Regions from separate parts of the Chryseobacterium pyrolae genome, predicted to be linked through region 2. Evidence: riboswitches for the same ligand, from Rfam matches in the RefSeq annotation. Region 2 holds a riboswitch; each other region holds the start of a gene.

Region 1 (7,779 bases), on a different contig from region 2:
CTATTCCACCTTTGATTTCGAATGCAACAATGTTACCTCCCAATTTCATTTGCTTTTTAGCTACTTCATAGCTCGGATGGGATTTTAAGAACGGATATTTAGTCAGCTCTACATTTGGGTGACTTTCTAAAAACTCTGCAACCTTCAATGCATTTTCACAATGCTTTTCAACACGGATAGCCAATGTCTCAAGACTTCTTGACAATACCCATGCGTTGAATGGTGACATAGCAGGTCCCGTATTTCTTGCAAAAAGATAGATTTCTCTGATCAGATCAGCTTTTCCTACAGCTACGCCTCCTAATACTCTCCCTTGTCCGTCAATAAGTTTCGTGGCAGAATGTACAACAACATCTGCACCATATTTAATAGGTTGTTGTAAGTAAGGTGTTGCAAAACAGTTGTCTACAACAAATATCAGATTGTGTTTTTTCGCAATTTTTCCAAAAAACTCAAGATCCAGAATTTCAATAGCCGGATTGGTAGGCGTTTCAAGGTATAAGATCTTGGTATTGGGTTTAATGTATTGTTCAACGTTTTCGGCATCTTCGGCTTTGAAATAGGTGGTTTCGATATTCCATTTCGGGAAATACTTCGTAAACAAAGTATGGGTAGATCCGAAAACTGACTGGCAGCTTACGATATGATCGCCCGCATCCAGTAAAGTGGCAAATGTGGAATAAATAGCCGCCATTCCGGTTGCAAATGCATATCCTGCTTCTGCACCTTCCATTTTAACGATCTTATCTGTGAATTCTGTCACATTCGGATTTGAAAAACGGCTGTACAGGTTTTTAGATTTTTCTTCAGCAAAACTTGCTCTCATATCTTCTGCATCCTCAAAAATAAAACTGGATGTAAGATATAAAGGCGTAGAATGTTCGTCAAACTGAGTTCTTTCAGTTTGGGTTCTTATTGCGGAGGTTTCAAAATTTTCCATATAGTTTAATTATCAATGTACCAATGAATCAATATAACAATGTACCAATGATTGCTAGACTGTTACATTGCTATATTGTTACATTATTAATATTATTTAGTTTCACTTACTCTTAAAATATCACCGAAAACTCCTCTTGCAGTTACCTGAGCTCCGGCACCGGCTCCCATGATTACAATCGGGTTTTCTCCATAGCTTTCTGTATAAATCTCAAAGATAGAATCTGACCCTTTAAGCTGCCCTAAAGCAGAACTTCCCGGTACAGAAACCAATTTCACATCAAGCTGACCTTTGTCTTTCTGAAGGTCTCCGTGAAGGTCTCCTACATAACGAAGCACGTGTCCAGGCTCTTGCCCTTCTTTGATTTTCTGGTATTCTTCATCCAGCTCATCCAGCCTTGAGATAAATTCATTTTTATCTACTGATAAAAGATTTTCCGGAATTAAATTTTGGATATCGATATCCTGGAATTCATTGATCAGGTCTAGTTCTCTGGCCAGGATCAACAGTTTTCTTGCCACATCATTTCCCGAAAGGTCTTCCCGAGGATCAGGTTCTGTATACCCTTTTTCCATTGCTTCTCCGATGATGGTTGAAAACTTATCGTTTCTCACAGAGAAGTTATTAAAGATATAGCTCAATGAACCGGAGAATACCCCTTTGATCCTTGTGATATTTTCTCCTGAAAGATGTAATAATTTTATGGTGTCAATTAGCGGAAGCCCCGCCCCTACATTGGTTTCATACAGGTATCGTCTGTTGTTTTTACTCAACGTATATCTTAGTTTACGATATTCCTCGATGGGAAGTGTATTGAAAATTTTGTTAGAAGAAACCAGGTCAAACCCATTTTCAGCCAGGGCGTGATAGTTTTTTACAAAATCTTTGCTCGCTGTATTATCTACGACGATCAGGTTTTCCAGCTGATTTTCTTTGGAAAAGTTGATCAGTTCTTCAACATTTGATGGATGTTGTGCTGTTAAAACCTCATCATTCCAATCTGCATTAAAACCTTTTTTATTGAAAGCAATTTTTCTGGAATTGGCTACTGCTACTACTTTAAGGTCAATTTTCTTACGTCTTCTGATTTCTTCAGAAGATTGTAAGACCTGTTCTATTAAAGTCTTTCCAACATTTCCATGACCGATAATTGCTAAATGAACGGTTTTTGGTTTTTTGAAAATTTCAGATTCAATAACATTTTTCGTTTTCTCATCCTGTGACGAGGTCACTACAATATTCACTCTGTTTTCTCCTGCAACCTGGTTTAAAAGAAGGGGAAAAACATTATTTCTGGCCAGTTCTCCCAAAACTTTATTGAAATCTTCCGCTACAAATCCAAGTACGGAAACATTATTGATGCTATAGATTTGTGAAACTTTTCCTGATTTTCTTTCTTCTTCAAATTCATCAATAAGACAAGCAACTGCTTTTTCTGCATCTGCCTCATTGACCAGAATAGAAAGCCCATTTTCAATGGCCTGCTGGGAGATCACCCCTACACTGATTCGCGCTAAGGTAAGCGCCTTAAAAATTCTCCCGTCGATCCCGATTTCACCCAGGAAATCTTCTCCTTCAAATTTGATGATTGATCTGTTTTTTAAAAACTTGATTTCGTTCGCATTTCTCATCTGTTCCTAATTTTTTGTTTGTCATTGTCAGATAAAATTTCGCTTTCGCGCCATTCCATTCTAAAAATATTATGTATGATATTATTTAATTGTTCGTATTCCATTAAGAAGGCATCATGCCCGTGAATTGACTGTATTTCATGATAGAAAACATCTTTCTTTTTCTCTTTCAGGTGCTCAAAGCACATTCGGATTTCTGAAGCTGGAAAGAATAAATCGGTATCTACAGCGATCAGGTGCATTCGTGCTCCTATTTTCTCCAGTTTAGAATTGTCCGTATTGATATTCATCAGCAGGTGATTCATCAGCTTGTATGAATTCAAACTAAACCTTTCGTTTAATGAATTCCCGTGATAAATGAGCCAATCTTCTGACTCTAAGCGCTGATTTTCATGATGATATCTGTTTTGAAACCTGTTGTTTAAGGACTGTGGAGTTCTGTAACACAGCATAGCGTGAATTCTTGCTTTCTGCAAGGGTTCATCGTTTCCGTTCAGCAGAAATTTCTGAACCAGACACTGGGCGTGAAGCCAGTCATGAGTTTTAAGATCGCAGGCAATGGGGATAAATATCTCAGCGAGTTGTGGCTGCTTGGCAAGCATTTCCCAGGCAATTCCTCCTCCGAGAGAACCTCCAATAATGGCATATAAGTTTTTGATATGTAAAGCTTCAAGACCTTTCAAAAATATTTCTGCAATATCTGAAGGGGTGAAGTCTTCGTATTCGTCAATTAAAAAATGATCATATCCGTTTCCGGGGATATTGAAACAGAGAACGGTGTATGTATTCGTATCGATTGTCTTATTTTCACCGATCAATTGTTTCCACCATCCTTTTTCTCCGGAAACATTCGAATTTCCGGTCAACGCATGATTGACCAATATAATGGGTGCTGTAAACAGGTCTTTCCCGAAGATCTGATAGCTCAACGGGATATGGTATTCCTTTTGGGAATAAGTCTGATACGAAAGATTAATATAGTTTAGTTCTGTTTTCAATTCTATTATTATTTTAATACAATTGAAAATGCCACAGGAAATGGCTGAAAAGAACTTCAGTAAGTTATCTGTCCAAAATAAATTGGTAGAACGTAGCACCTTCTTTGCTTGCACAAAGGGTTGCTAAGGTTTCATAGGGTCTAATCCCTCAACCTTTCTTGATAACATTTTCAATATTTGAATGAACGCTCTGCAAAGATATGTCTTTCTTTCTAATTTTTCAAGAAAAAATATTTAATATTAAAAAATCCTGTAATGATAAGTGTTTCAAGGCTATGTTAAGAATTCTTCAGATGAAAGGAATTGGAATTATTTTTCAAAAAAACTACCTTCGTATTGAAAAAAGTGATGAAATATGATTGTTGAGAAAGAAAGATTACAAGATTCCAAATGGAAAAACTGGGGTCCATACGTAAGCAACCGGCAATGGGGAAATGTACGTGAAGACTACAGCCCGAACGGAAATGCATGGCATTACGCTAACCATAATAACGCAGAAAGCTACGCCTACAGATGGGGAGAAGAAGGCATAGCCGGGATTTCCGATGTAAAGCAGATCTTCTGTTTTGCGTTTTCATTCTGGAACAAAAAAGATAAAATAGTAAAAGAACGTTTCTTCGGTCTGAGCAACCCTCAGGGTAACCACGGAGAGGATATCAAGGAGATTTTTTATTACCTGGACAATACACCCACCCATAGCTATATGAAAATGGTGTATAAATATCCAATCAATGCATTCCCATATGACGATCTTGTTGCTGAAAACGGAAGACGCAGCAAACAGGAACCTGAATACGAGATTTTTGATACCGGAATTTTTGACAATGATGACTATTTCGATATTTTCATTGAATACTGTAAAGCCGATCACAATGATATTCTGGCCAGAGTAACGGTTCACAACAGAAGTAAGCAGGATGCTCCTATCGTTATAGCTCCTACTGCATGGTTCAGAAATAACTGGAAATGGGGCTACAACACCTATAAAGGACAGATGAATGCTTCTTACGACGGATGCATCGATATTAACCATGACAGCATTTCAATCAAAAAGCTCTATTCGAGAAACCTGGCTGCGAAAAGTGCTTTCTGTGAAAATGAGACCAATGCACCAAAGTTATATGGGGCCCCCTATACCGGGAATACTTATTTTAAGGATGGAATCAATGATCATATCGTTTACGGAAGTAATACGGTAAATGCTGAAAAAAGAGGGAGCAAAGCTTCTTTTATAATTGATGAAATCATTGAAGCAGGACAATCTAAGACTTTTGATTTCAGATTATGTCCTAATGAGACGGATGAACCGTTTAATCAATTTGACGAGGTCTTTACTACAAGAATTGCTGAAACCAACGAATTTTATCAGGAGGTTCAGAGTGAAACGACAAACGAGGATGAAACAAATGTCCAGCGGCAGGCTTTTGCAGGACTGCTTTGGAATAAACAATTCTATCATTATAATGTCGGGAAATGGCTGAAAGGCGATCCGAATCATAATGCGCCAAGAAACTTCAATGATTATGTAAGAAATACGGAATGGAATCATCTTCACAATAAGGATATTATATCTATGCCTGACAAATGGGAGTATCCATGGTATGCAACCTGGGATCTGGCGTTTCACTGCGTTCCTTTTTCTATCATTGATGCTGAATTTGCCAAGGGACAACTTCTTCTTTTAACCAAGGAATGGTATATGCACCCGAATGGACAGCTTCCTGCTTATGAATGGAACCTGAGCGATGTGAATCCGCCGGTACATGCATGGTCCTGCTTCAGGGTTTTTAAAATTGATGAAAAGCAAAACGGTAAACCCGATCTTTTATTTCTTGAAAAGGTTTTCCAGAAACTTCTCCTGAATTTCACCTGGTGGGTCAACCGGAAGGATCAAAGTGGTAACAATATTTTTGGTGGCGGTTTCCTTGGACTGGATAATATCGGAGCTTTTGACCGTAATATGGAACTGAAAGACGGGCAACATCTTGAACAAGCGGACGGAACGAGCTGGATGGCCATGTACGCGCTTAATATGATGCGTATTGCCATGGAACTCGCCCAGTACTATCAGGTGTATGAGGATATGGCTATTAAGTTCTTTGAACATTATCTGTATATCGCGGAAGCAATGGAAAACTTAGGGGATGGCAAAGAAGGCTTATGGAATGAGGAAGACGGCTTTTTCTATGATGTGCTGCAACTGGGTAACGGCGAAAGTGTTTCTTTAAAATTAAGAAGTATTGTGGGGTTGATTCCAATGTTTGCCGTAGAAATCATAGACCATAAACTATTGGATAAGATGCCTAATTTCCAGGCTAGGATGGAATGGGTATTAAAAAATAAGCCCGAGCTAACGAAACTGGTTTCGCACTGGGATGAGGAAGGACAGGGCAGAAAACACCTGATGAGTATCTTACGTAAGAACCGACTGACAAAGGTTTTGAGGAGAATGCTTGACGAGAATGAATTTTTAAGTTCTTACGGAATCCGTGCGATGTCAAAAGTTTATGAAGAAAATCCGTTTGTGTTTTCAGTTCACGGTACGGAAAATGTGGTATACTACACTCCTGCCGAAAGTGACAGCCGCATGTTTGGAGGAAACAGTAACTGGCGTGGACCGATCTGGTTCCCCATCAATTTCCTGATCGTGGAAAGTTTACAGCGTTTTCATTTTTACTACGGAAACAGCTTAAAAGTGGAATTTCCTACAGGAAGTGGTGAAAAAAAGAATCTTGATGAAGTGGCACAGAATATCAGCAAAAGACTCTGCTCGTTATTTTTAAAGGATGAAGACGGACAGCGTCCTTTCAACGGCGGAAATGCCAAGTTCAATTATGATGAACATTTTAAGGATTACATTACGTTTTTTGAATATTTCCACGGGGATAATGGCCGCGGTGTAGGAGCTTCTCATCAAACCGGATGGACAGCAACAGTAGCCAAGCTTATGAAACCTAGATTAACAGTATAAAATGCAGATGCCGGCCCGAATGGGCCGGCATCTTATCATTAATTAAAAAGATTAGACTTTCTCTCCATTGACAAGAACTTCATATCCAATCTCTACGTTGGGTTCTAAAGTTTTTGATACGGAACAGTATTTTTCAAAAGACAACTGAGCTGCTTTTAATGCTTTTTTAGGATCAATATTTCCTTCCAGAAAAAATCTTACTTTAATAGATTTAAACGGTTTTGCATCATCTACAGGAATTCTTTCTCCTTCTACTTCTGCCTGAAAACCTGTGATTTCCTGACGCTGTTTTTTCAGGATAGCCACCACATCTATTCCACTGCATCCTGCAACGGCCATCAATACACTTTCCATGGGAGAAACACCTTTCGCTCCAGGCTGTGAAGTATTATCCAAAAGAATTGAATTCCCTTGAGAGTTGGTACATTCAAATAAAAAATCGTCGTTGATTCTGTTTAGGGTTATTTTCATTGTCCGGATTTATATTTCAGTATTTTTAAATATTCTTATTCAAATATAAAAAACTTTATGCATTAAACCCTAGCTAAGACAGGATATCAACTATAGCCTGAAAAAGATTATCGGGATTTTCTGCAATTCGGTTACACATGTACAAATACCATTCATCACCATACACAATATATTGTCTGCATGGGTAACCTCCTGTATGGATTTCATCCAATAGGCCTTCCTGTATTCCCAGTAACATTTCAAATTCATACTTGGATTTTGGAACGTCATATTTTTCAATGAGTTCTTTAACTCTATTTTGAATTTTATTATGATGTGTAGCAATAGAACATCTTCTATTTTTAAGGAAAAGAGTTTCAATATATTTAATGTACAGATCATCTAAGTGCTCTCCTCTCTCTACAGCATGTCCCGGAGGAACAGCAAAAGCACCTTTTACAATTCTTATTTTCCCTTGTGTTTCATTTAATATTCGTTCAAGATCTTTTGGAGTACGGTTTAAATAAGCCTGAAGAGTAATTCCCACATTTGAAAAATCAGGAGATATTTTACAAAAGGTATTAATAATATCATCTGTTCTTTCAACTCCTTCTGCGCTAATCACTACTTCAATATCCTTTTTGTGAGCTGATTCTGCTAATTCCACCAAATTACTATAAGCCAGATCTTTATCAACTGCAAGCCCAATGTGTGATAAATCCAAAGAAATGATAGAATCGATGTTCTCTTCTTTCACTTTGTTGATCAAATTAAGGAAATGTTGGGTTG
Region 2 (7,779 bases):
AGAAAGTTCAAATACTGATGATAGTACGCATTTTCAGGTTCCTACAGTTTTTGTAACAGCTAAAAAGGGATATAATATGGATAAGCTTCATGATGCTATGATGGTGGCATTTGAAAATGCTATGAAAAACGTTGAAAAAAAGCTTACAGATATTGCAAATGATCGATATTTTAGTGCAGGACATTTAATTGCAAGTGAATCTGTTGCTCGTTTTGGAGCATATTCTTTAAGTAAGGCTTTAAGACCCGACTATTCTGTAAATTATACAATGTTAGACGATGCTGCAAAACCCTATAGGATCACAACTATGGCAGGCATTAAATTAAAGCCAACTACGGCTGCAACCTTAAGTAAAGTAGCAAAGTATGGAGGATATGGTTTAGCTGCTGTTTCTGTTGTTGCCACAGAACTTCAATATGCAGATGGCCAGATAGGAGAAACTGAAAGAATAATGAATCACATGATGACCGGAGTAGGACTAATTCCTACACCTTGGACAATTGGAGCTGGTCTAGTGTATGGAGTTGTTACAGGTGGCTATCAAGCTGTAACAGGTAGAAGTATTTTCAATGATATGGGATTAGGTCCTCAAAAAAAATAATATTATATGATTAAATTTATAGATTATTTAATTTTCCATTTAGATTGTTTATATAAAAGAATGGACAAATTTAAATATAAAGATAGAGGAACAGAGAAATTTTGGTTGGTCGTAGTTGTTTCTATTTTTATTAATCTGAATACTTCAAGTATTGATAATGTTTGCCTGGGTAACTATTTGCATATATACCATAAGTATATTTTTTTCTTAATGATTCCAATTGTAATGGCTTTGGTCTACTATTTCTTTATTAAAAATGAAAGGTTTTTAGAGTATGAATTTAAAGAAAGCTACAAAGGATATTTAGTATTACTTATATTATTTATATTAACTGTAATTTTAATGTTTATGGTCGTTCCAAGAAAGAATTATTAATATTTTTAAATTGCAATAGTTATTATCCTTTGGAATTAGGTAATGTGATAATGTTTCAAAAATATTGGTTTCTTTTATTAATCAATAGTAACGGGAAATAATAAACAATAATTATATAGAATAGAGTGATCCTTTGGTCACTCTATTTGTTTTTTAATAGAAAATTGGAAAGAGCACAGTAATTGTTTTCGTTGGCTCAGTCCCGACCTTTTTTTAGACCACAAGAGAGTGTTTATAATGATGGGCTCTCGCAGATCTGGCTGATGGAACAGATTCTCAATTCACGCTTTTTTTAAACATTAAGATCAATGAAGGATGTAAGGTTAGTTAAGAAAAAATCAAATGATTTTTTAAGTTGTAGGTCTTAAAGCGAAGCTAAAACTAAATATTCTTAAAAGCTTAACAGAATCTTAATGGTTTGAATTTTTTCTCTCACAGATGAACGAGCAAAAGTAAAAATCTGCATCATCTGATTAATCTGCGTGAAATTTTAAAATTATTTGATCTCTATCCATTTCCAAGTTTTGTAATTGATCCCTTTTGTTATTCATCCAAACAAAAAAACAGAGAATGAATCTCTGTTTTTTTTTGCTTTATCTTATTTATTTTTTAAAATTTAAATTCTACTCTCGCGAAAACGAAACGTCCTCCTATCCCGTATTGAGAAACCTGTCTGGAATACACAAACTGGTTATCAGCAGTCAATGAACTTATATTTGGGCTTTTGGAAGGCAGTATATTGAATATGTTATTGCTTCCTACCGTCACCGAAATATTCTTGTTAAAATCATATCCTACAGAAAGATCGGTCACAATACGGTCATTTAAAACAAAATGCTCTCTACTTTCTGTAACTCCGTCAAAATTGGCATCCAGCACATCAGCATCTGTCACTTTTCCAAAGTAGGAATTTCTAAGAGCAACCGTAAGTGCAGAGAATTTCAGGGTATTAGCAAGGGTTGCTTTTATGTGCGGTACAGCTTCTTCAAAATAGACTCTGTTCGGTTCAGAGAAATAATTATCGATCTGGCTTACCAGTTTAGGAGAGGCATGAATATCACCAATCCTTTTGGTCTGATTCAGGTTAAGCCCCAGATTATTTTCCAGAGATATTCCCTCCGAAATCCTTGAATTCTGAGAGATGGTGATATCCAATCCTTTGGTTTGGGAATCTACCGCATTGGCAAAGAAATTCGCAGCACTGGCTCGCGCGATATCAAAAGCACTTTGCAATACCTGATCATCAGGGTTGTTAATCTTGTCTGGACGGAAAAATAAATCGGTAAGCACTACTCTATCTTTAATCTTGATCAGATAGGCATCTGCTGTAAAGACCAGACTTAAAGCTGGAATCTTCCAGGTAATCCCCGTACTGTAAGACTGTGAAGTTTCCTGCTTCAATTTTGGAATTCCTAAGGCCTGAGCTGCTTCAGAATTATTTCTAAAAGTCCCGACTTGTGTTGTTTTTCCCTGCTGGATCAATGTAGACGTGGAGCTGTAGTAAATCTGTGCTAAAGAAGGCGCCCTGAATCCTGTGGAAACCGCTCCTCTCCAGTTAAAATTTTTAGCCAGTTTTACATTCGTGGCTACTTTATAATTAAAGGTAGAACCAAAGTCGGAATAGTTTTCGTACCGTACCGCTCCTTCTACCAACCACCAATCAGTCGGCTCAATTTCCACATCAGCATATGCTGCAACACTGTTTCTGCTTCCTGAAGCTGCATTATCCGGACTGAAACCTGGAAACACCTGTGATCCCGCAGGTCTTGTAACTCCAAAAAAGTCAGTCGCTTTTTCATTGTCAGGAGTAGCACCAGTCACTACACGTCCAAAAATATCATAGGAAACATAAGAGTTTTCATTTCCTGCATTCACTTTATAGTTTTCATAACGGTATTCTCCTCCGAAGGCTACGTTCAGGCCGTGAAGGACATCATATTTTTTTGAGAAATCCAGATTCAGGGTATTTTGTAAAAATTCAGAACCTCCTGCTTTAAAAGTTCTGGGTGAGCTGTCTCCCAGAGAGGCATTAAATGTATTGACGACCCCGAAATTAAAAGCATTCTTCCCGAAAGTATTGCTCAAATCTACATTCCAGCCGTTCCATTTCCCTTTGATCCCTCCGGCTAAGGAATAATCATTCACATTGGCTTCAATCTGCGGCAAATATCCATTGGGAGTAATGGCATTGATATTCCTTTCTGTGTTGGGAAGACGGTAAAATCCTCCGGCATTTCCCAAACGATAACTATACCCTCCAAAGGAATAGACTTTCCAGTCTTCATTCACCGGAATTTCAGAATTGAAAAAAAGCTGTCCTGACTGCAGCTTGGACTGTCCTGCCCTCAGACTGAAATCCTTTCTCTCCAACCCTCTGTAAGTAAGCTCCTGGTCCGTAAAGTCTTTTCCTAGTAAACCCTGCAATGCAGCAATGCTGTTGGCTCCTGATATTTGATTCTTAAAATCCTGTGAAAAATAACCAACCTGAGAGGCATACTGCTTGACGGTATTGATGATCTGTTGACTGTTGAAAGTATTGGTAATGTTTTTATACAGTCCATCGATATTCACTCCATCCTGTAATGCCCGGTAATTAATAGCATTATAAGCATTATAAATATTACCTTCTCGTACACCCGCTCTTGAATACGGATCACGGTATTGTACGGATCCTGTTACATTAATGAAGCCTTTCTCACCAATTTTCGCTCCATAGTTCAGATCGGCTGAAATGGTCTGTCCGTCTATTCCTGCGGAAAAATTATTGGCGACCGGAGAAGCGTATCCCCCAAGGAAAACCTGTCCTGACAGTCCCAACCTTCTTTTAAGACCCAAATTCACGACTCCGGCAATGGCATCAGAGCCGTATTGTGCAGAAGCTCCGTCTCTTAGTACTTCAATTTTCTCCAGGGCAAATGCAGGAATAGCATTAAGGTCCGTCCCTACCGAGCCTCTCCCGGGAGTCAATGTAACATTGATAAGAGAAGACTGATATCTTCTTTTTCCATTAAGCAGGACCAGAACCTGATCCGGACCCAGTCCTCTGAGAAGGGCAGGATCTACAAAATCGGTTCCGTCATTGACCGTATGTGAGGTAGAAGAAAATGAAGGCACCACATAGTTGAGGGCCTGACTTATATTATTAACAGGACTTTGTCTTAAGATTTTTGAGATATTGATGATATCTACCGGAACCGGAGTTTCTGTAAGAGATCTTCCGGATCCCCTCGACCCCAGAATAACTACATCATCGATCTTTTTGGATGATGCCGAATCCGACTGTCCAAAGTAAAATACTGAAATGAGTGCCGCTGAAGCTATGATTGTTTTTTTCTGAAAATTGCGCATGTGTTTTCTATTTTTTTATTACTGATTGTTTGTTTGATTTTTGGCAATAGTATTCCCGTAACCTTATTTTAAGGTTACCGTGAAAAGCCTGAATGTTGGGTTTATTTTTTAAAGAAGTCTAAAAACAACAACACATGCGCATGTGAAAATGGCATGAAAAGAGGTCAGAATAATGAAGGGACACTTCATGATCTGAGAAACGAAAATTTAAATTGGTCTTGTGGTTTCCCTTGTCTTTAAACATTGATTTTATTTTTAAAACAAAAATGTCAAGATGGGTAGAAAATAGAGAATAAACATTTTTTCCGGGCATACCGGCTTATCTATTTTAGCACCTTGCTTGTTTTTGCAGGTTGCTATCCCATCTATGAGATTCTTGATAATTACACGGCAAAGATATAATTATTTCGGAATAAAAAAAATAATTGCTTAAAAATTTAACTTTTCGCAAATTTTACCGTAACAAATTGTTCTTTTTTACGTCTAACTGAACAGTAGTAAAAAACATTATGAAAAAAACTATATTAGCTTTATCCCTGTTGGGATCTTTTTTTGCCTATTCGCAAGAGAAGAGCAGCAATAATGCAGAGAAGGAAAAGCAAATTGAAGGCGTAGTTATTACGAAAACTAAAAAAGCCGTTGAACAGAAAGCAGATCGTACGATTTTTGACTTTTCTGAACAGCCACAGCTGAATAACGGTAACGTTCTGGAAGGGATTAAAAAACTTCCCGGATTGGTGGCTACCGATATTGCAGGAATGATGTATCAGGGTAAAATCCTGGATGTGTACCTGAACGGAAGACCTCTAAATATTACCTCCAATGAATTAAATTCTTTCCTTGAAGGAATGCCTGCCAATTCGGTAGAAAAAATTGAAGTAATTACGCAGCCGGGAGCAGAATTCCCTGCCACTTCAGGAGGAGCAATCATGAATATCATTACGAATAAAAACGCTAATAAGTATTTAACGGCAACCTATTCGGGAAACTACTCATTTACCAACTACGATAAGTTCAGAAGCAGAACAACGCATTCTGTGAATCTGAATGCAAGAAATAAACTATTCGGCTGGCAGCTGAATGTGGGTCAGAATTACCGTGAAAGTATGCTGAACGGTGATCAGGACGTAATTCTTCATAACAATACCGACAGAATAGGACGTGGGTATTTTGCGAAATCAGGTCTTACTTTTGATCTTGGACAGGACAGATTATTGGTGAACTACGATATTTACCACAACAATAACGACAACTATACCGCAAGTAGAGGGCTTGCCGATATCCTTGTCAACCTTAATCCTATCACCTATCGGGAAGCTGATTATCAAGCATCGGATGTGGCTCATACCAACAATCTAAGACAAGAAGGGGTCGTGACGTATCAGAAGCGTTTCAGCGACAAGTCTCAAAAGCTGGACTTCCAGTTTGGATATACGAAATCTGACAGTAAGTTTGCTCAGGATAATTTTTTCCAGGAAGGTAATTATACTGATAACGGGCAATTTTTCCGTAATGCCGGGATTAATGATGTTCTTAATAATAAATCGGATATGAGGATCGCGAATTTCAAGGTCGATTATTCTCAACCGATAAAACTTCTGGATGGCGGGAAAGTGAGTTTAGGCGGTTTATATGAAAGACAGGATTATGATACGGAAAGTAAAGGGCTTACCAATTTAGAATATCAGAGGCAAACAGCTTCTACTTATCTTGAATTTCAGGCAAAACTTAAGAAGTTTGACTTTATTTTAGGCACCCGTGCTGAAAATTATGATATTTCAGGGATTACAAGAACAATAAAGGACGGCGCTGTTCTTGAAAGAGATCTTACAACATTTAATAAGTTTAAGCTTTTTCCTAATGCCAGCGTACAATACAACCTGATGAACCAGGTTTACATTGCAGCGAACTACAACAAAAAGATCAGCCTTCCGAGTATTTCTGCCCTGAACCCGAATAACGTAACGTTTGGCAGCCCGAATACACAGGTCACGGGTAACCCGGATCTTCAGCCTACGATCTTTGATAATTATGAATTAAAAGTATCAGCTTTTGACTATGCTTTTATTGGATACAGCGTAAGTTCTGCTAAAGACCAGGTCGCTCAGATCGTGATGAAAGACGGTAAGAACCTTTTCAACAAGCAGGTGAATATTTCCAATATGAAAATTCACAACTTCAACCTGGGTCTTCCGATTCCGTTTATGATCTTCAGCAAGCCGATGAGCGAGATCATGAAGTTTGATTTTAATCCTGATAAAATTAATTTCATGTATCTGTATGCCGGTTATCAGAAGCATGAGATCGACAATTTAAACAATAAAGGTTTCTGGATCTTCAATATTATGACCCAGTTGCTTTTACCGAAAGACATCAAACTGACGGCTAACTATAGCTATCTGACTCCAAAAGCAGGCTATTTCTACTTTACAGCAGATAAACCGTTCAATAATAATCTGGATATCACCCTGACGAAAAAATTCATGAACAACCGTCTTACGGTTTCTGTTTTCGCGAACGACATCTTCAACGGACAGGTGATGCAGGTCTATTCCAATCCGCCTGAGGGACAGGCTGTGATGATCAGAAGCAAGTATGATACGAGAAACTTCGGAATTTCCATCAATTATAAAATTCCAACCAGAAATAAACTGGCGAAAGAGGATCCTAATATCCTGAACCAGACTAAAAAAGAGGAGACGGGCGTCATGCAAACTCCCTAGTAATTGATCCATATAAAATGAGGCCGTATAGAAATTTTACGGCCTCATTTATTTAAAAACAATATCATTTAAAAATCTATAGTCTGGAATCTCCAATTCAGGGTATCGATAAGAGTAAGCTGATCAGGATATACGAGAAGCCCGGTGATCATCTTTAAAACCTGCAGAGCCATCATGCTCCCTACAATTCCCGGCAACGCTCCCAGCACTCCGAGACTGTCACAATCCGGGGAATTTTCGTCAAATGGTAGTTCCGGAAACAAATCTCTAAGATTTTTGCTTCCTTGATAGTTGAATACAGCAGTTTGTCCTGAAAACCCTAATATACTTCCGTACACTAGCGGTTTTCCAAGTTTCACACAGGTATCATTGATCAGATATCTGGTGGCAAAATTATCGGATCCATCTACAATAATGTCATACTTTGAAAGGATTTCTTCTGCATTTGAGCTGTCAATCTTCTTATCAATTCCTGTAAATTTAATCTGATTATTAAGATTTTTCACAAAGGCTTCCGCACTTTTGATCTTCGAAATTCCAACTGTATTTTCATTGTGAATGATCTGGCGGTTCAGGTTGTGAAGTTCCACCTCATCAAAATCTACCACGCCTAAAGTTCCGACTCCGGCTGCTGCCAGGTACTGAATAACAGGGCTCCCCAAGCCTCCTGCCCCAATGACAAGTATTTTGGACGATTTGATTTTCTTTTGTCCTTCCAGCCCGATTTCTTCT
Region 3 (7,779 bases), on a different contig from region 2:
AATTCAAAAAATGAAAAAAATAATATTACTACTGGCAACTATTGCTTTTGGATTTATGCATTCCCAAGTTGGGATTAATACTGCAAATCCTCTTGGAGTTCTACACGTAGATGGCCTGAAAGACAATCCTGCAACAGGAGCTCCAACCGCTCCACAAGGATCTAATGATTTTACGGTAACTTCAGTGGGCAGTGTAGGGATTGGAACTATTGCACCTAATGCATCTGCAATTCTGGACGTCAATGTAGACGGGCTTGCTATTGGAAGCAAAAAAGGACTTCTGGGCCCGAAAGTAGCATTGACTTCTCAGACTGATCAGGCTACAATTCCTTCACCGGTGGCAGGTCTGCTTGTGTATAATCTGGGAACTGCAGGACTTAGCTATGTAGGTTATGTATTCTGGAACGGTACAGAGTGGAGAACATTTAGTAATGGTTCTCTTGCGCCCGGAACCTTAGGAACTATTACCTGTAACGGGGTAACGCTTTCTCCGGGGACGTATACCGCAGGTACTCCATATACAGGAACCATGAGTGTGCCATATACAGGAGGAAATGGAGGTGTTTATGCTGCGCAGGCTATTGGCCCTGTCAACGGGCTTACCGCAACGCTGGCTGCCGGAAATTTTAATGTCGGATCAGGAATTCTTACATATACAGTGTCAGGAATGCCTACCGCTTCAAGTCCTACACTTACTACTTTCCCGTTAGATATTGGAGGGCAGACCTGTAGTGCTACCGTAGGAGCCGGAGCTGTTATTGCCCCAGGAGAATTAGTATATTATCATTCTTCAATTCCACGTAAGACCACGTCGTTTCTTTTAAGCCAGTTTCTTAACGATCTTCCGATCATTAATAATACGTTCAGAGTGGATGCTTTCATCACTTCGCCTAATGCATTTGATTCGAATGGGTCCAATACCAATTTTGATCCGCGTCTTTATAATATTACAGCTGCCAATGCAAAAGTATGGGTTTCAGAAGTATCTACCCACACAGGAGATTCTCATGGTGCCAATTTATTAGTCTTTCCCAATAATTACGCACAATTTGATGACGGAGTGTATCTTACCTATGGCAGAAACGAGACCGTTACTTTTGACATTACTACTGCAGATAACAAATGGTATAGAGTCTATTATGCATTGCGTATAGATAATAAATCTTTTACAAGTGCAGGGAATGGGAATACGACTAATGATTCCAGTACTTTAGATAATACATTGGAGGTTTTCGTATCCATTCAGAGATTATATTAATTGAATGATTCATTGAATATTGGAAAGGGGAACTGTGGAAAGTTCTTCTTTCCTATTTTCAATAGATTAAAAGTAAGATCATATCTTAAAAAAATACAGGAAGGAGAATCTGATGAAATTTAATTTTAAAAATATTCATATTGGAGAATGCATAAGAGAAAGAGTTGAGGAAATGGAAATTTCAATGATCCGTATCTGCAGTTTTCATAAAGCTACTGAGGAAGAAATTAATGCAATGTATGCCCGCAAAGATCTGGATACAGAAGTTCTTCTCAGGTGGTGTAAACTCCTCGAATACGATTTTTTCAGAATTTATTGTCAGCATCTTATATTATTTGCTCCTGAAAACCACTCCCATCATATAGCATCAAACACCGGAACCTTTCCTCCTAATTTTAGGAAAAATGTATATACCAGACAGGTTGTAGATTTTATTTTAGAATTAATTAATACAGGACAGAAAACAAAATTTCAGGTCATAGAAGAGTATAGAATTCCCAAAACCACCCTGTATAAATGGATGAGTAAGTATAATGAGATGGAATGAAGAAGAAATATGAATTTGATTATTTATTAAATCAAGATAAAGCCCAGGTTGTAAAGCTGCTGGGACAGGAGTTTAACTTCTATCCATCCAATGTTTGGACATATGTTTTGGAAACGGGAAGCTTCTGGAGAAAAACGGTCATGTTTATATTTTACGAAAATGAAATAGTTTTTAAAATAGAAATAAAAAGAATGTATGGAAAGCTCAGGTCCAAATTATAAAAAAATATACTCCGACCTTATTTTTAAAAAGTATCCTGAAAAATATCAATCCTGTAGTTCCATTTTACAGAAAGAAGTTTTATCCACATTGGATGTCATTAAACTGAATCAAATAATTTTCACTTGTGAAAATCTGGAGACCTCATTATTTAATCAAAAAATGAGGTCTTATGATAGGGTGACGATCATGGAGATTTTAGAATATCAAAAGAAAAACAAGCTTAGTAATACAAAGGTGGCTGAGGAGTTTAAATTAAGCAGAAATTCAATAGCGAAATGGAAAAAAATAGAGATAAAGTAATGGCAATAAGATAATATTTAGCTGAAAATTATAAAAAATAATCAGAGTAATCTGAAAAATGACGTCATTGACGTCATTTTTTTATTATCAAATCTCATGGTATAGTTTCTCCATTGTGTTTACTGATATTTATCATGTGTAAGGAAATCGATAATGGTTTTAAGCCTCTATTTTTGTGGTTTTTACAATGTATTTAAGTTAATTTTTGAAAATCTATCATAAAAAAAATTAAAGTCTACTTGTTTTGTAGACTAATTGTTTTTAGCTTTGCAGACCTATTTCGATCGGCTTATAAAGAAAGATGGAGGGAACTGACCCTGTGAAGTCTTGACAACCTGCCCCTGTGCAAGGTGTTACATTCAGCCTTTAAAGGAAAAATAAGCATTTGGTTAATCGTATTTATCGATGCCCTTTGCTGACTTTTCTGCAAAGGGTTAATTTTTAATATATGATAAATAAAATTGATTATGATTAGTAAAGGTTTAATTAATTCTAAAATTTGGCTTCCACCAGTCGCTGTATTTTTCCTGGGGATGATCAGTGTACACGCACAGGAAGTCAAGCCCAAAAAAGATACGATCAAAGAAAAAGAAATCGATGAAGTGGTAGTGATAGCTTATGGTAAAGCGAAAAGAACAAGCTACACAGGTTCAATAGCCACCATCTCCAGCGATAAGATCAATAACAGACCTGTTACCAATATTACGAAAGCACTTGAAGGGCAGGTTGCAGGGGTTCAGGCTGTGAGTGCTTCGGGGCAACCGGGATCTACGGCTTCCATCAGGATAAGAGGTGTAGGTTCCATAAGCGCTTCAAGTGATCCTCTTTACGTAGTAGACGGAATTCCTTTTGACGGAAACATTAATTCCATCAGTCCTAATGATATAGAATCCATCAGTGTTTTGAAAGATGCTACGGCAAGTTCATTATACGGTTCAAGAGGAGCCAATGGAATCATCATTATTACAACGAAATCCGGCAAAAAAGGAGAATCAAGAGTTAATTTTAATATCAGCCAGGGATTTTCCAGCAGAGCGGTAAAAGATTATAAGCAAGTCAGTACAGATCAGTATTTTCAGCTGTATTGGGAAGCATTGAGGAATGGTTACAAATCTCCTCAGATATCTTCTCAGCAGGCAGGGCAGATGGCAAGTGACAACCTGGTTAATGCCCTTGGAATCAACCCTTACGGCGCTGCTTATCCAAAACCTGTAGGGGCGGACGGAAAACTTCTTCCCGGTGCAAAACCTTTATGGAATGATGACTGGCGGGATATTCTTCAAAGAACGGCTTCCAGAAGTCAGGTAGATTTTGATATCAGCGGAGGCAGTGAGAAAAGCAATTATTTCTTTTCATTGGGCTACTTAGATGATAAGGGAATTGCCATCGAGTCAGGTTTTCAAAAATTTGGAACGAGATTGAAAATCAATTCAGAAGTTAAAAAATGGTTGAATGCAGGCGTGAATTTAAGCTATACGAACAGTATCCAGAACGCACCGCCATCTTCAGATTCCAGACAGGACAATATTATTCAGGCTGCAAGAGTAGTTCCATCGTTCTATCCGTATTACGAAAGAAACGATGATGGAAGCTACAAGCTGAATGCAGAAGGGAACAGGATCTATGATTTCGGAAAGTACAGGCCTACCAGTGCTTTGCAAAATCAGAATGCAGCAGCAACGTTGCCTTTGGATAAAAATGAAAATAAAGAAGATAATTTCTCAGGAAAAGGATTTTTAGAATTTACCTTCCTACCCGAACTGAAATTTAAGACCAGTTTTTCTGTCGATTTAGTGAATTACAACGGACATTATTACTCGAATCCGCTTATTGGTGAAGGAAGTGAAATCGGGGGTTCTGTAACGAGATCAAACAGCAGAACACTTTCTTATACGACCAGTAATATTCTGACGTATGACAAGAAATTCGGGAAGCATCATATCAATATTTTAGGAGGTCAGGAATTTTATAAATATGATTTTCAGACGATTTCAGGTTCCAGAAGCCAGTTTTCTTTGCCTTACTATTATGAGCCTGATGCCGCAGCCTTATTGGGGAGTTTCAGTGGGAACAGTGACAAGTTTTCCCTGTTGAGCTTCCTAGGAAGAGCAGAATATGATTTTAACAATACCTACTTTTTATCAGTTTCAGGAAGGGCAGACGGTTCTTCAAGGTTCTTTGCCGATAACAGATGGGGGAAATTCTGGTCTGTGGGAGGTTCATGGAAAGTCTCGAATGAAGATTTTATCAAGGATTTAAATATCTTCAATCAGCTTACATTACGTGCAAGTTATGGTGGTCAGGGAAATGATAAATTACGGAGACCAAACGGATCTTCGCTTTATTATGCTTATCAGGAACTATACAAATTCTACAATAATCTGGGTGAGCCGGGAACCGTTCTTGAAAAAATACAGACGAATGATGTTAAGTGGGAAACCAATCTCAATTTAAACGTAGGTCTTGAGTTTGCCATTCTGAATAACAGGGTGAAAGGTAATATCGAATATTTTAAAAGAAAAAGTCAGGATCTTTTGTTTAATATGCCGGTGGCTCCATCTTTAGGAATCAGTGATTTCCCTTTTAATGTTGGAACGATACAGAATACAGGTTTTGAGTTTTCATTGTTCACAACTCCTATCAAAAATGATAATTTCCAATGGAATGTAGATCTGAATCTGAGCACATTAAACAATAAGATTACAAAGCTGCCAAAAGGAGCCGTTATAACCGGAACCAAGCGTTTGGATGTGGGAGGTTCTATATATGATTTTTATCTTCAGGAATGGAAAGGCGTAGATCCTTCCAACGGAAAGCCTTTGTGGAGATATATCTATCAGGATGCCAATGGAAATACAATAGACGGAACCACTTCCGAATATGCAAAAGCTACAAGAACTTTCCAGGGATCTGCCTTGCCTAAAGTGACCGGAGGGATTACCACAAGTATTGCTTACAAAAACTTTGATGTATCAGGATTACTGACGTTCAGCATCGGAGGAAAAATCCTGGATACAGATTATACGTCCTTGATGTCTAACGGAAGTTCCGGTGGACGTGCCTGGAGTGCAGAAATGCTGAACAGATGGACTCCGGAAAACCCGAACACGGATGTTCCTGCATTAAGTACAACAACGAACAACTGGAATTCTTCTTCTTCAAGATTTTTATATTCCGGAACCTATGCAAGACTTAAAAATGTGAGTTTGGGCTATACGCTTCCTTCAGATTATTTTGAAAAACTGGGCCTGAAAAAGTTTAGAATTTATGTTCAGGCAGAAAATCTTCTGACGTTCTACAAACATAAAGGAATGGATCCGGAACAGGCACTGGATGGAACTACATATTACAGATATCCTGCGATGAGAACGATAACTTTCGGTCTTCAGGCGACTCTTTAAACCTTTAAAATTTGAAACAATGAAAAAATTAAAATATATATCTTTTGCTCTTGTTGCTCTCTGGTCGCTAACAAGTTGTGAAAATGAGCTGGAAACGGCTCCTACAGATCAGGCTAATGGCGAAGAGGTTTTCAAAACAGCGGAAAGTGCAGAAACGGTAATCAATGGCGCATGGGCAAAATTTAATGATGATGGACCCACCTATGCAAATATCGGGTACTCAACAGTTTTGAGAACGAGTGATGCGATGGGAAGTGATGCTGCTATTCTTACTAATAAATATGGATTCCCATCTGCCTACGCTTTTACGGAAATGATTAACAATACGCTTTCGCGTCCACAGTTTATATGGTCTACATTATATTCCACCATTAATAATATGAATAATGTGATTGCCCGTATTGACCAGACAGAAGGAAGCCAGGCAAAAAAAGATCAGGTAAAAGGACAGGCTAAAGCATTACGGGCTTTCTGTTATCTGAACCTGGCCAGCTTTTATCAGTTCAGTTATCTGAAAGACAAAATGGCACTTACAGCTCCGATTTATACGGAACCCTCAACCATCAGTTCTGTTCCAAAGAAAAAAGCAAGTCTTGAAGAAATTTATACATTGATTAAAAGTGATTTGACGGAAGCGGATAACCTTTTGACTAATTATACAAGAAATAATAAGGACAAGATCAACAAAGCGGTAGTCAACGGACTTTTAGCAAGAACTTACCTGAATACCGGAGAATGGAGCAAAGCTTCAGCGGCGGCAAAGATAGCCAAAGCAGGCTATCCGTTGATGACTCCTGAAAAATATAAAGAAGGATTCAATGACATCAGCAATGGAGAATGGATCTGGGGACATGGGCAGACTCAAGAACAGTCTGGAGAGAGCTATGCCTTCCATTATCTTGATGTATCTTCTTCAGGAAGTTATTATTACAGTTTTATGGCAGATCCGTTTTTCAAAGATCTGTTTGACACGAATGATATCAGATACCAGTTGTTTCAATGGGATGGTCTGCCGGGTAGGGAAGGTTTACTGAGGTATTCCAAGTTTAAATTTAAAACAGGACTTATCGCAGATATCGTATTGATGAGAGCTGCAGAAATGTATCTGATCGAAGCTGAGGCAGAAGCCAGAAACGGAAATGTTACCAATGCTGTGGCAGTTTTAAACCAGTTGAAAACGGCCAGGAATGCCAATCTTTACACAGGTTCTCTTGCTCAGAATGATGTAGTAAAAGAAATACTGATCGAAAGAAGAAAAGAGCTTTTCGGAGAAGGATTCTCACTTTCAGATATTATCAGAACGCAAGGAACAGTGGTGAGAAAACCATTTGTTGATGCCAACGGACAGCCTATAAAAGTACAGATTACCACTCCTGACGGAACTGTAAAAACAGTGAACGGAAGAGGGCATTCGGTCTTTAATTTTCCTGATCAAACTGCTTTTGCACCGAACAGTAGATATTATCTGTTCAGTATTCCTCAGAAGGAGATTGATAATAATCCGAATTTGTAAGTAAATTAAAAAGGAAGTTACCTAGGTAACTTCCTTTTACTTATGGACTAGTATTTTTCACTTTTTTAAAAATGAATTTTTTATTTTCTTTTATAATAATTAATGTATCACTGTTTGAATTCTTAATTATTCTGAAAGGAAGATTCACTTCCCTCCAATATACTGGAAATTCGTCATTTGTTAAACTTCCTGGAATTAAAAACTCTCTTTCAGTTAAGTCTTTTGTATAATAAATAAAATCGTAGTCGTTTTTTTCTATATATTTTTTTTTATCAATATTAAAAACGTGACCTATATTAAAACTTCCTTCTCCTTCTATGGCTGTATCAAATGAATATTTATTAAAATCGCGGATACCTTTTTCATTAATATCTTTACAACTAAAGATAAGAATACAACCTAACAGGGTTAAAAAAAATATATAATAATTCATTTTTCTATTTATTAAAAAGTGATTTAAGTTTTGTAAATCTATCGGCTGACATGGTTTTATTAAAATTAATATCCACACCAGTTGGTACTGCGTATAATCCTATGC

The links. Region 2 has a riboswitch for S-adenosylmethionine ahead of NZD88_RS12040 (TonB-dependent receptor plug domain-containing protein). Riboswitches for the same ligand answer to the same signal wherever they lie in the genome.
Region 1: another riboswitch for S-adenosylmethionine. It lies ahead of NZD88_RS10895 (alpha/beta fold hydrolase); the one in region 2 lies ahead of NZD88_RS12040 (TonB-dependent receptor plug domain-containing protein).
Region 3: another riboswitch for S-adenosylmethionine. It lies ahead of NZD88_RS10170 (SusC/RagA family TonB-linked outer membrane protein); the one in region 2 lies ahead of NZD88_RS12040 (TonB-dependent receptor plug domain-containing protein).

The regions. Positions count from the first base shown of each region.
Region 1 covers NZ_JANZQH010000004.1:249,711-257,489, reverse strand. The annotation lists gene NZD88_RS10905 (O-succinylhomoserine sulfhydrylase) at 1-940, opposite strand, end outside; gene NZD88_RS10900 (ACT domain-containing protein) at 1,033-2,571, opposite strand; gene NZD88_RS10895 (alpha/beta fold hydrolase) at 2,568-3,569, opposite strand; SAM riboswitch class I at 3,631-3,737, opposite strand; gene NZD88_RS10890 (MGH1-like glycoside hydrolase domain-containing protein) at 3,925-6,540, shown strand; gene NZD88_RS10885 (OsmC family protein) at 6,592-7,011, opposite strand; gene NZD88_RS10880 (proline dehydrogenase family protein) at 7,085-7,779, opposite strand, start outside.
Region 2 covers NZ_JANZQH010000005.1:114,927-122,705, forward strand. The annotation lists gene NZD88_RS21315 (RHS repeat domain-containing protein) at 1-601, shown strand, start outside; gene NZD88_RS12040 (TonB-dependent receptor plug domain-containing protein) at 1,586-4,324, opposite strand; SAM-I-IV-variant riboswitch at 4,614-4,712, opposite strand; gene NZD88_RS12045 (outer membrane beta-barrel family protein) at 4,834-7,047, shown strand; gene NZD88_RS12050 (HesA/MoeB/ThiF family protein) at 7,116-7,779, opposite strand, start outside.
Region 3 covers NZ_JANZQH010000004.1:109,482-117,260, forward strand. The annotation lists gene NZD88_RS10155 (hypothetical protein) at 11-1,258, shown strand; gene NZD88_RS10160 (transposase) at 1,371-1,805, shown strand; gene NZD88_RS10165 (hypothetical protein) at 1,802-2,026, shown strand; SAM riboswitch class I at 2,614-2,711, shown strand; gene NZD88_RS10170 (SusC/RagA family TonB-linked outer membrane protein) at 2,795-5,728, shown strand; gene NZD88_RS10175 (RagB/SusD family nutrient uptake outer membrane protein) at 5,748-7,241, shown strand; gene NZD88_RS10180 (hypothetical protein) at 7,282-7,674, opposite strand.